Regions from separate parts of the Geodermatophilus maliterrae genome, predicted to be linked through region 1. Evidence: riboswitches for the same ligand, from Rfam matches in the RefSeq annotation. Region 1 holds a riboswitch; each other region holds the start of a gene.
The links. A riboswitch is a leader RNA that binds a small molecule or an ion and turns the genes downstream of it on or off. The one in region 1 is predicted to bind S-adenosylmethionine.
Positions count from the first base shown of each region.

Region 2: linked by a shared signal. The riboswitch ahead of ABQ292_RS05905 (bifunctional o-acetylhomoserine/o-acetylserine sulfhydrylase) and the one ahead of thrC (threonine synthase) in region 1 are both predicted to bind S-adenosylmethionine.
Region 3: linked by a shared signal. The riboswitch ahead of purU (formyltetrahydrofolate deformylase) and the one ahead of thrC (threonine synthase) in region 1 are both predicted to bind S-adenosylmethionine.

Region 1 is NZ_JBFNXQ010000060.1:25,219-28,485, forward strand. It holds gene ABQ292_RS17375 (cold-shock protein) at 55-255, opposite strand; gene thrC (threonine synthase) at 468-1,769, opposite strand; SAM riboswitch class I at 1,782-1,904, opposite strand; gene ABQ292_RS17385 (HAD family hydrolase) at 1,965-2,786, shown strand; gene ABQ292_RS17390 (ABC transporter permease) at 2,783-3,267, opposite strand, start outside.
Region 2 is NZ_JBFNXQ010000011.1:49,558-52,824, forward strand. It holds gene ABQ292_RS05895 (acetyl/propionyl/methylcrotonyl-CoA carboxylase subunit alpha) at 1-823, shown strand, start outside; gene ABQ292_RS05900 (hypothetical protein) at 876-1,169, shown strand; SAM riboswitch class IV at 1,235-1,351, shown strand; gene ABQ292_RS05905 (bifunctional o-acetylhomoserine/o-acetylserine sulfhydrylase) at 1,394-2,686, shown strand; gene metX (homoserine O-acetyltransferase MetX) at 2,712-3,267, shown strand, end outside.
Region 3 is NZ_JBFNXQ010000005.1:38,224-41,490, reverse strand. It holds gene ABQ292_RS02890 (amidohydrolase family protein) at 1-554, shown strand, start outside; gene ABQ292_RS02885 (antibiotic biosynthesis monooxygenase) at 668-1,288, opposite strand; SAM riboswitch class IV at 1,514-1,589, shown strand; gene purU (formyltetrahydrofolate deformylase) at 1,820-2,692, shown strand; gene ABQ292_RS02875 (alpha-hydroxy-acid oxidizing protein) at 2,862-3,267, shown strand, end outside.

The DNA of each region.
Region 1 (3,267 bases):
GACCGAGGCCCGGTCCCCTGCTGGGGACCGGGCCTCGGCTGCGAGCGGACGGCCTCAGGCGGTGCGCACCGCGTCGGCCTGGGGACCCTTCTCGCCCTGCACGACCTCGAAGGTGACCCGCTGACCCTCGTCGAGGCTCTTGTACCCGTCCATCTGGATGGCCGAGTAGTGGACGAAGACGTCCTGGCCGCCGTCGACGGCGATGAAGCCGAAGCCCTTCTCGGCGTTGAACCACTTCACGGTGCCCTGTGCCACGTGTGCTCCCACGATCGTGCGTGCGGACGGACCCCGGGTTCCGGGGGCCGGGTACAGCTCTTCCGCCCGTCGGACACGAACGTGGAACTGACAACCGCGCGAGAACGTACAACAGCGGGAGCCGCCTGGGGAGTCACCCGGTGCAGCGGACATGGCCCGATCGGGGGGTGTGGTCACCCGCCCGGACCGGCGCCGACGCGGAGCCTACGCCCCTACCGGATGAGCCCGGCCGCCCGCACCGACCGCAGCGACGGCTCGACCCGGTGCGTGGGGCCGACGACCGGCTCTAGGGGGTCGAGGGTCTTGAGGCCCTCACCGGTGTTGAGGACGACGGTCTCCTGCGCCGGGTCGAGCAGGCCCCTCTCGACCAGCTGACGCAGGACGGCGACGGTCACCCCGCCCGCGGTCTCGGCGAAGACACCGGTGGTGCGGGCGAGGTCGCGGATGCCCTGCACGATCTCGGCGTCGCCCACCCGGCCGACCGCGCCGCCGGAGCGCCGGATGGCGTCGAGGGCGTAGGGGCCGTCGGCGGGGTTGCCGATGTTCAGCGACTTCGCGATGCCGGTGGGCTTGACCGGCTTGACGACGTCCCAGCCGTTGTCGAACGCGGTGGCGATCGGGTCGCAGCCGGCCGACTGGGCGCCGAACACGCGCCACTCGGTGGCCTCGACGATGCCGGCGGCGACCAGCTCGCGGAAGGCCTTGTCCACCTTGGTCAGCAGCGAGCCCGACGCCATGGGGATGACGACCTGGGCCGGGATCCGCCAGCCCAGCTGCTCGGCGATCTCGTAGCCCATCGTCTTGGAGCCCTCGGCGTAGTAGGGCCGCACGTTCTGGTTGACGAAGGCGGTGTCCTCGAACTCGTCGGTCTCGGCGAGCTCGCTGGTCAGCCGGTTGACGTCGTCGTAGGAGCCGTCGACGGCGACCAGCGTCTGGCCGTAGACCGCCGACTGCACGACCTTGCCCGGCTCGAGGTCGGCCGGGATGAAGACGTAGGAGGGCAGCCCGACGCGGGCGGCGTGCGCGGCCACCGAGTTGGCCAGGTTGCCGGTGGAGGCAGCGGCGATCTTGGCGTAGCCCAGCCGCTTGGCAGCGGTGGCCGCGAGGCTGACCACGCGGTCCTTGAAGGAGTGCGTGGGGTTGGCCGAGTCGTCCTTGACCCACAGCCCGCCGGTGACGCCGAGCTCGGCGGCCAGCCGGTCGGCGCGCACCAGCGGCGTCATGCCCGGGTCGAGCGAGACACGGTCGGCCGGGTCCTGGCCCACCGGCAGCAGGGCGGCGTAGCGCCAGATGTTCTGCGGGCCGGCCTCGATCTGCTCCCGCGTCACCGCGCGCATGCGCTCGGGGTCGTAGTCGACCTCCAGCGGGCCGAAGCACTGCGCGCAGGCGTGCTCGGCGATGAGGCCGAAGGTGGCGCCGCAGTTGCGACAGACCAGGCCTCGGGCGGGGCTCGGGGGCACCGGGCCGCCGGCGCTGGAGTCGGCCTGCAGAGAACCGGGAGCGGTCAGGGTCATGCGACGACTACCTCCTCATCTTCCCCGCGGCGGGCCGTCGAGCCGCGCGGGACGGAATTGGCACCTCTCGCCGCTCGCGCAGCGCGGTTGCCGGGGCTTCACCGGGCCGTGTCCCTCTGCCCCTCTGGATGAGTGGAACGCCGCCGACTCTACCCGGGTCCCGGCGGCCCGCCCGGGCCCGGCCATGCTGAGGACGTGGCAGCGCGCATCGTCTACACCGACCTCGACGGCACGATGGTCGGCCCGCGGGGGTCCTTCTGGCACACCGTCGGCGGCGAGCCCACCGCCGAGCCGGCCACCGCGCTGCTGGAGCTGCACCACGCCGGCGTCCCGCTGGTCATCGTCAGCGGCCGCACCGCCGACCAGGTGACCGAGGCCGGGCGGATCTTCGCCGCCGACGGCGCGATCGCCGAGCTGGGGTCGCTGGTCACGTGGAAGGGCGGCCGGGCGCGCCACCACCTCACCGGCGAGCTGCCCGCCGGGTACGCCGGTCGGACGCCGATGGACGTCATGGCCGAGCTGGGCGTCGTCGAGGCCCTCTGCGCCGCGCACCCCGGCCGGCTGGAGTGGCACGCGCCCTGGCACACCACCCACGAGGGCGACGCGCTGCTGCGCGGCTACGTCGACCCGCTCGCCGTCGACGCGTGGCTGGCCGAGCGGGGTGTGGGGTGGCTGACGCTCAAGGACAACGGCGCCATCCCCGCCTCCGCCCGGCTGGAGCTGGCGCCGGAGGGCCAGCTGGCGCGGGTCTACCACCTCATGCCGCGCGGCATCTCCAAGGGTGCGGCGATCGCCTGGGACCTCGAGCGCCGCGGACTCGACCCCGCCGACGCCGTCGCGGTCGGCGACAGCGTCAGCGACCTGGAGATGGCGCCCGCCGTCGCGCGCTTGTTCATCACCGCCAACGGTGCCGAGGTCGACGGCATGGCGCCGCTGCTGGCCGCCGTCCCCAACGTCACGGTCACCGGGGCCGCGATGGGCGAGGGCTGGGCCCAGGCGATCCGCGCGTCCCTCTAGGACGTGACGTCGCGCCTCGAGAAGTGGCGGAAGGCCAGCGCGGTGAAGACGGCGGCGTAGACCAGCGCCTGCACCACCCCGCGGAAGAGGTCCGAGGAGTCGACCGGCGTCTGCAGCAGGTCGGTCCAGGCGAACTCCTCCGCGGTCGGGAACCAGTCGCGGATGTCACCGAGCTGCTCGACCTGGTCGAGGATCGCGAACACGAACATGGTGAACACCGCCCCGCCGACGGCGGCCAGCGGCGCGTCGGTGACCGTGGACAGCCAGAACGCCAGCGTGCCGACGACGAGCAGGTGGACGGCGAGGTAGCCGAGCATCCCGGCCAGCCGCAGCATCCCCTCCCCCTGCGACAGCGTCACCCCGATCGGCGTCTGGATCTCCTCGAAGCCGAACGCGATCCCCCCGGCCACCACCGCGACCAGGGCGAGGGTCAGCAGCGCGGCCACCGACATCACCAGCGCGGCGGCGAACTTCTGCCGCA
Region 2 (3,267 bases), on a different contig from region 1:
CTACGACCCGATGCTGGCCAAGGTGGTCGCGCACGGCCCCGACCGCGCCGCCGCGCTGACCGCGCTCGACGCCGCCCTGGCCGGCACCGCCGTCCTGGGGGTGACGACGAACGTCGGGTTCGTGCGGCACCTGCTCGCCGATCCCGACGTGCGGGCCGGGGACCTCGACACCGCGCTGCTCGACCGGGTCGCGGCCGCCTACGCGGCCCCGCCGGTGCCCGAGCTCGCCGTCCTCGCCGCCGCGGCGTCGGTGTGGCTGGGCGCCTGGGCCGCGGCCGACCCTACCGACCCGTGGAGCACGCCCACCGGCTTCCGGCTCGGCGACGCCGCACCCTTCGTCGTCCGGCTCGAGGCCGGCGGGCAGCCGCGCACGGTGACGCTGACCGGCACGCCGGCCGCGGCGCGCGCCACGGTCGACGGCGCCGACGCCGGGCCGCTGTCCTGCACGGCCGAGGACGGCGGCCTCGCGCTGGTCCGCGGCGGCGTGCGGTCCCGCTGCCTGGTCGCCGACGACGGGGACGCGCTGTGGGTGCACGCCGAGGGCGCGACCGCACAGCTGCGCCGGGCCCGCCGCGTGGTGCTCCGGCCCGACACGGCCGCGGCACACCCCCCGGAGCTGACCAGTCCCATGCCCGGCTCGGTGATCGCGGTGCCGGTCACCGACGGGCAGACCGTGGCGGCCGGCGACCCGGTGGTCGTCGTCGAGGCCATGAAGATGGAGCACACGCTGCGCGCCCCGGCCGGCGGCGTCGTCGAGCTGCTCGTGGCCGCCGGCGACCAGGTGGCCCTCGACCAGGTGCTCGCCCGGCTCACCCCCGCCTGAGCACGGCAGACGCAGCGGGAGCCGGTGTCCGCCGGCGTGCCACCATGCGCCCATGAGCAGCGACGTCGCCGTCGACGTGAGCGCCCTGGCGATCAACGTCACGATCCCGGAGGACCTCCGCTGGACGGACACCCGACGCGGCGAGGTGTTCCTGCTGACCACGCTCAACGTCCGGCTCCTCCGGGACGGGCACCTCGCGGCGAAGGCCTACGGCCGGCCGGTCGCCGGCGGTCGCGGCACGTACGTCTCGTTCCCCGTCCCCGACCGGGAGGAGCTCGCCGCCCTGGTGGCCGAGGCCGCCGCCCGGGCTGGGGAGCTGTGGACCGCCCACCGCGGTCTCGGCTGACCCCCCGACCGCCGCCTCACCCCCCGGCTGACCAGCGGGGCAGCGACCTCCTAGGATCGGCGCGGGCTCACGAGAGGCAGCGACAAGCACCTGGCTGGCTGCCCGGCAACCTCTCCTCCGTCTGAGGTGCTCCCAGGGGAAGAGCCGGCCGAGCGGCGCCCGCCGCCCGGCAAGGGCGGAGCACCTGTACGCCGCAGGTCCTCCGGAACGAGAGGAGACGGCGCATGACCGACCCGGAGAGCTGGAGCTTCGAGACCCGGCAGATCCACGCCGGCGCCAGTCCCGACCCGACGACGGGCGCCCGCGCGCTGCCCATCTACGCCACCACGAGCTACCAGTTCCGCGACACCCAGCACGCCGCGGACCTGTTCGCGCTGGCCGAGCTGGGCAACATCTACACGCGGATCATGAACCCGACGCAGGACGCGCTCGAGCAGCGCGTGGCCTCGCTCGAGGGCGGCGTCGCGGCGCTCGCGGTGGCCAGCGGCCAGGCGGCCGAGACGCTGTCGCTGCTCAACGTCGCCGAGGCCGGCAGCCACGTCGTCGCCTCGGCGTCGCTGTACGGCGGCACCTACAACCTGCTGCACCACTCGCTGCCCAAGCTCGGCGTCGAGGTGTCCTTCGTCGAGGACCCCGACGACCCGGGGAACTGGCAGTCGCTGGTCCGCGAGAACACCAAGGCCCTCTACGGGGAGTCGATCGGCAACCCGAAGGGCGACGTCCTCGACATCGGCGCCGTCGCCGAGGTCGCGCACCGCAACGGCGTGCCGCTGATCATCGACAACACCATCGCCACGCCCTACCTGGTGCGCCCGCTCGAGCACGGTGCCGACGTCGTCGTGCACTCGGCGACGAAGTACCTGGGCGGGCACGGCACCGCGATCGCCGGCGTCATCGTCGACGGCGGCACGTTCGACTGGACGTCGGGGAGGTTCCCGGGCTTCACCACGCCGGACCCGACCTACCACGGCGTCGTCTACGCCGACCTGGGTGCGCCGGCCTTCGCCCTCAAGGCCCGGGTGCAGCTGCTGCGCGACCTGGGCCCGGCGATCAGCCCGTTCAACGCCTGGCTGATCGTGCAGGGCATCGAGACCCTGTCGCTGCGCATGGAGCGGCACGTGGCCAACGCCCAGCGGGTCGCCGAGTTCCTCGAGGGGCACGACGAGGTCGAGTCGGTGCACTACGCCGGGCTGCCGTCCTCGCCGTGGCACGCCGCCCAGCAGCGCTACGCCCCGCGCGGCGCCGGCGCGGTGCTCGCCTTCGAGATCCGCGGCGGCATCGAGGCGGGCCGGCGGTTCGTCGAGGGCCTGGAGCTGCACAGCCACGTGGCCAACATCGGTGACGTCCGCAGTCTGGTCATCCACCCGGCGTCGACCACGCACTCGCAGCTGACGCCCGAGGAGCAGCGGACCACGGGCGTCACGCCCGGCCTGGTGCGCCTGGCCGCCGGGCTCGAGGGCATCGACGACATCCTCGCCGACCTCGAGGCGGGGTTCCGGGCCGCCAAGGGCGCGTAGCCAGGACCGAGCTCGCGAGGTCCGCATGAGCAGAGCGTTCCGGGTGCGGGACGTCCCGGCGTCCCGCACCCCGCCGCGCACCGGCGGGTGGCGCGACGGCGACCCCTCGGGGGACCGGCTCTTCCTCGACCTGGACGGACCGGTCCGGCTCGAGCGCGGCGGGGTGCTGCCCGGCGTCCGGGTCGCCTACGAGACCTGGGGCACGCTGGCCCCGGACGGCGGCAACGCGGTGCTCGTCGAGCACGCGCTGACCGGCGACAGCCACGTCACCGGGCCCGCGGGACCCGGCCACCCGACGCCGGGCTGGTGGTCGACGCTGGTCGGGCCGGGGGCGCCGCTGGACACCGACCGGTTCCTCGTCGTCTGCGCGAACGTGCTCGGCGGGTGCCAGGGCACGACCGGCCCGTCGTCGACCGCGCCCGACGGGCGGCCGTGGGGCTCGCGGTTCCCCGAGGTGACCGTGGGCGACCAGGTGCTGGTCGAGGCCGCGCTCGCCGACGCGCTCGGCGTCCGCCGCTGGGCCGCCGTCGTCGGTGGGTCGATGGGCGGGATGCGGGCGCTGGAGTGGGCGGTCGCGCTGC
Region 3 (3,267 bases), on a different contig from region 1:
ACCGCTACTGGTACCCGTTCTACGAGGCGATGGTCGAGCTCGACGTGCCGGCCATGGTGCACGTCTCGGCCTCGGCGACCCCGGTGTTCCACGCGACGGGCGCGTACTACATCAACGCCGACACGACGGCCTTCATGCAGCTCGTCCAGGGTGACCTGTTCACCGACCTGCCGGACCTGCGGCTGGTGATCCCGCACGGCGGGGGAGCGGTGCCCTACCACTGGGGCCGGTATCGCGGGCTGGCCGACATGCTCGGACAGCCGCCGGTGGAGTCCAACGTCATGGGCAACGTCTTCTTCGACACCTGCGTCTACCACCAGCCGGGGATCGACCTGCTGCTGGACGTGGTGGACACCTCGAACGTCCTCTTCGGGTCCGAGATGGTGGGCGCGGTGCGTGGTGTCGACCCGCGGACCAGCCACCACTACGACGACACCCGACGCTACGTCGAGGCGTCAGCCCTCGACGACGAGGCGCGCACCGCGGTCTTCGAGGGCAACGTCAGGCGCGTCTACCCCCGGCTCGACGCGGCGCTGCAGGCCCTGGGGCGGTGACCGCACGCCCCGCGGGACCGACGTGGGTGTCGTCGATCGGCACGTCACGGGCCGGGAGACGGTCTCCGTCGCGTCCCGGTCGGACCGGGGGCCGGTCGTCGCCCACCGGACGGTCAGATCGTCTCGGGTACCCGCAGGTGCGCGATCGCGACGTCGAACTCGGCGGTGGCGACGACCTCGATGCCCATGGCGGGGGCGAACTCCTCCCGGAACTCCCGCGCCCCCTCGCTCGCCTGCTCGACGTGCGCCCGGCTGTCGTAGGAGACGGCCGCCACGGTGAGCCCGTCAGCACGGCGCACCATGATGCTGACACTGCAGAACCCGGGTAGGTCGTCGAGCTTCGGCATCAGTGACAGACGGACGGCGTCCACGGCACGGTTGACGGCGTCGGGCTCGGTGCGGAGCCAGGTGACGCGGGATCGGGACCCTTGCTGGGCCTCGCGCACCCGGTGCATCGCGGCGATCTCCCACTCCTGCACCTCCGGCCGGCCACCGAGGATCTCGGCGGTGCGCTCCGCGGACGACCGGACGCCCTCCCGGCTGGAGCGCATCGCCGCCTCGTCCCGCCAGGACGTCGTGACGATGCAGTGGCCCGAGTCGCGGTCGGCGAGCATCGACAGGCCCACGCAGCCATCCATCCCCCCGACCGCCGGCATGACCTCGTCACCGACGTAGGCGATCACGGCGTCCACCGACCGCGGGTCGCCGTGGATCGTGGTCGATCGGGCGTACATCTCGGTCACTCGTCCTCCGGGTGCTCGCGCGGGTCGGCAGTGCCCCAGCGGCAGCGCTGATCGGCACAGGGTGCCCACGTCCTCGTGCGAGGAGCAACACGGTCGCGGAGACGCCGGGGCCATCGGAGGGGAGGCGTCGCCGACTGCCGGGCCGTCCACCGGTCGACCCGCCGACGGCGCACCTCGTCGCCGCCTCGGCCGCCGGCGCCTCCACCGTGCCGCCAGGTCGTGAGTGCCGGCACGGAGCCCCGGCTCGCCGGCCGGCAACCCCCCGACTGCTGCGGGGCGCCCGGATGGCGACGGCTCGCCGACCGCAGGACGCCGCGCCCACGTCGATTGTCGCGGCCGAGACGACACGTCCTGCCATCCGGGAGAGGTCATCTGCGGCATCCGTCACACCCCTCCGGTGACTAGGTTCGGGGAGCACCGGTCCTCGACGACCCGGCTCAGTGGTCCCACCGGGTCGCCGGGGTCGACCCGGATGCGGCGGGCCGATCGGCTCCGGGGAACGGATCCTTGGGAGGAGGCGTGATGACGAGGCCCGCCGACGCTCAGCACGGCGTCCTGGTGCTGTCCTGCGAGGATGCCCCGGGCATCGTGCACGCGGTGTCCGGACTGCTCGTGCAGGAGCGGTGCACCATCGTCGAGAGCCACCAGTTCGACAGTGCCGCGAGCGGCATGTTCTACATGCGCGTCGAGTTCGCGCACGTCGACGGCGCTCCACTCGACTTCGCCCGTCTGTGCCGGGCCTTCGAGGAGACGGCCCAGCACTTCCGGATGACCTGGCGGATGGCCGACGCGGCCGAGCGGCAGCGCGTGCTGATCATGGTCAGCCAGTACGCGCACTGCCTCAACGACCTCCTCTTCCGCAACTCGATCGGCGAGCTCAACCTCGACGTCGTCGCGATCGTGTCCAACCACCCCGACCTGAACGGCATCGCCGACTTCTACGGCGTCCCCTTCCGGCACATCCCGGTGACCCGCGAGACGAAACCCGAGGCCGAAGCGGCGCTCCTCGACATCGTGCGTGGGGAGCGGGTCGACCTCGTGGTCCTGGCTCGCTACATGCAGATCCTCTCCGACGGCCTGTGCCACCAGCTCGAGGGCCGGGCGATCAACATCCACCACTCGATGCTGCCGAGCTTCAAGGGCGCCCGTCCGTACCACCAGGCGCATGCCCGCGGTGTCAAGTTCATCGGTGCGACGGCGCACTACGTCACCGCGGACCTGGACGAGGGCCCGATCATCGAGCAGGAGATGATCCGCGTCGACCACTCGCTGAGCCCGGAGGAGCTCGCCGCCCGGGGTCGGGAGGCCGAGACCCGGGCCCTCTCGCACGCTGTGCGTTGGCACACCGAGAACCGCGTCATCATCCACGGGAACCGGACCGTCGTCTTCGAGTGAGCGCCGGACGCGACAGCGCCGGTCGAGGGCGCTCCCGGATGCGGACCGGGCCCGGCTGGAGCCGTCGCTGCCCGCTCGGACGGCGTGCGCGGGCGACCGTTCCCACATCACCGGCAAGTCTCGAGCCGGCCACGGCCGACGACGGACGGCGGAGGACGGACGGCGGAGCATGACCGATCTGGTCACGGTGGAGGACTACCGGCGGAAGTCGCGCCGGGTCCTGCCCGCCGTGCTCTACGACCACCTCGAAGGGGGCGCCGGTGATGAGTCCCTGCTGGCGCGCAACCGCGACAGTCTGACCGCGGTCCGGCTCCGCCCCCGCTACCTGCGCGACGTGTCCGTGCGCGACCAGCGGACGACGCTGTTCGGGCGCCAGCACTCCGCACCGCTGGCCATCGCCCCGACGGGGCTCAACGGTGCGATCCGCCCCGGCGGCGACGTCTTCCTCGCGCGAGCAGCGGCACGCGCGGGCATCCCCTTCGTGCTCTCCACCCCCGCGCAGAACACCATCGAAGAGGTCTCTCGCGAGGCGGACGGGGATCTGTGGTTCCAGCTCTACGTGGTCGAACGGGGTC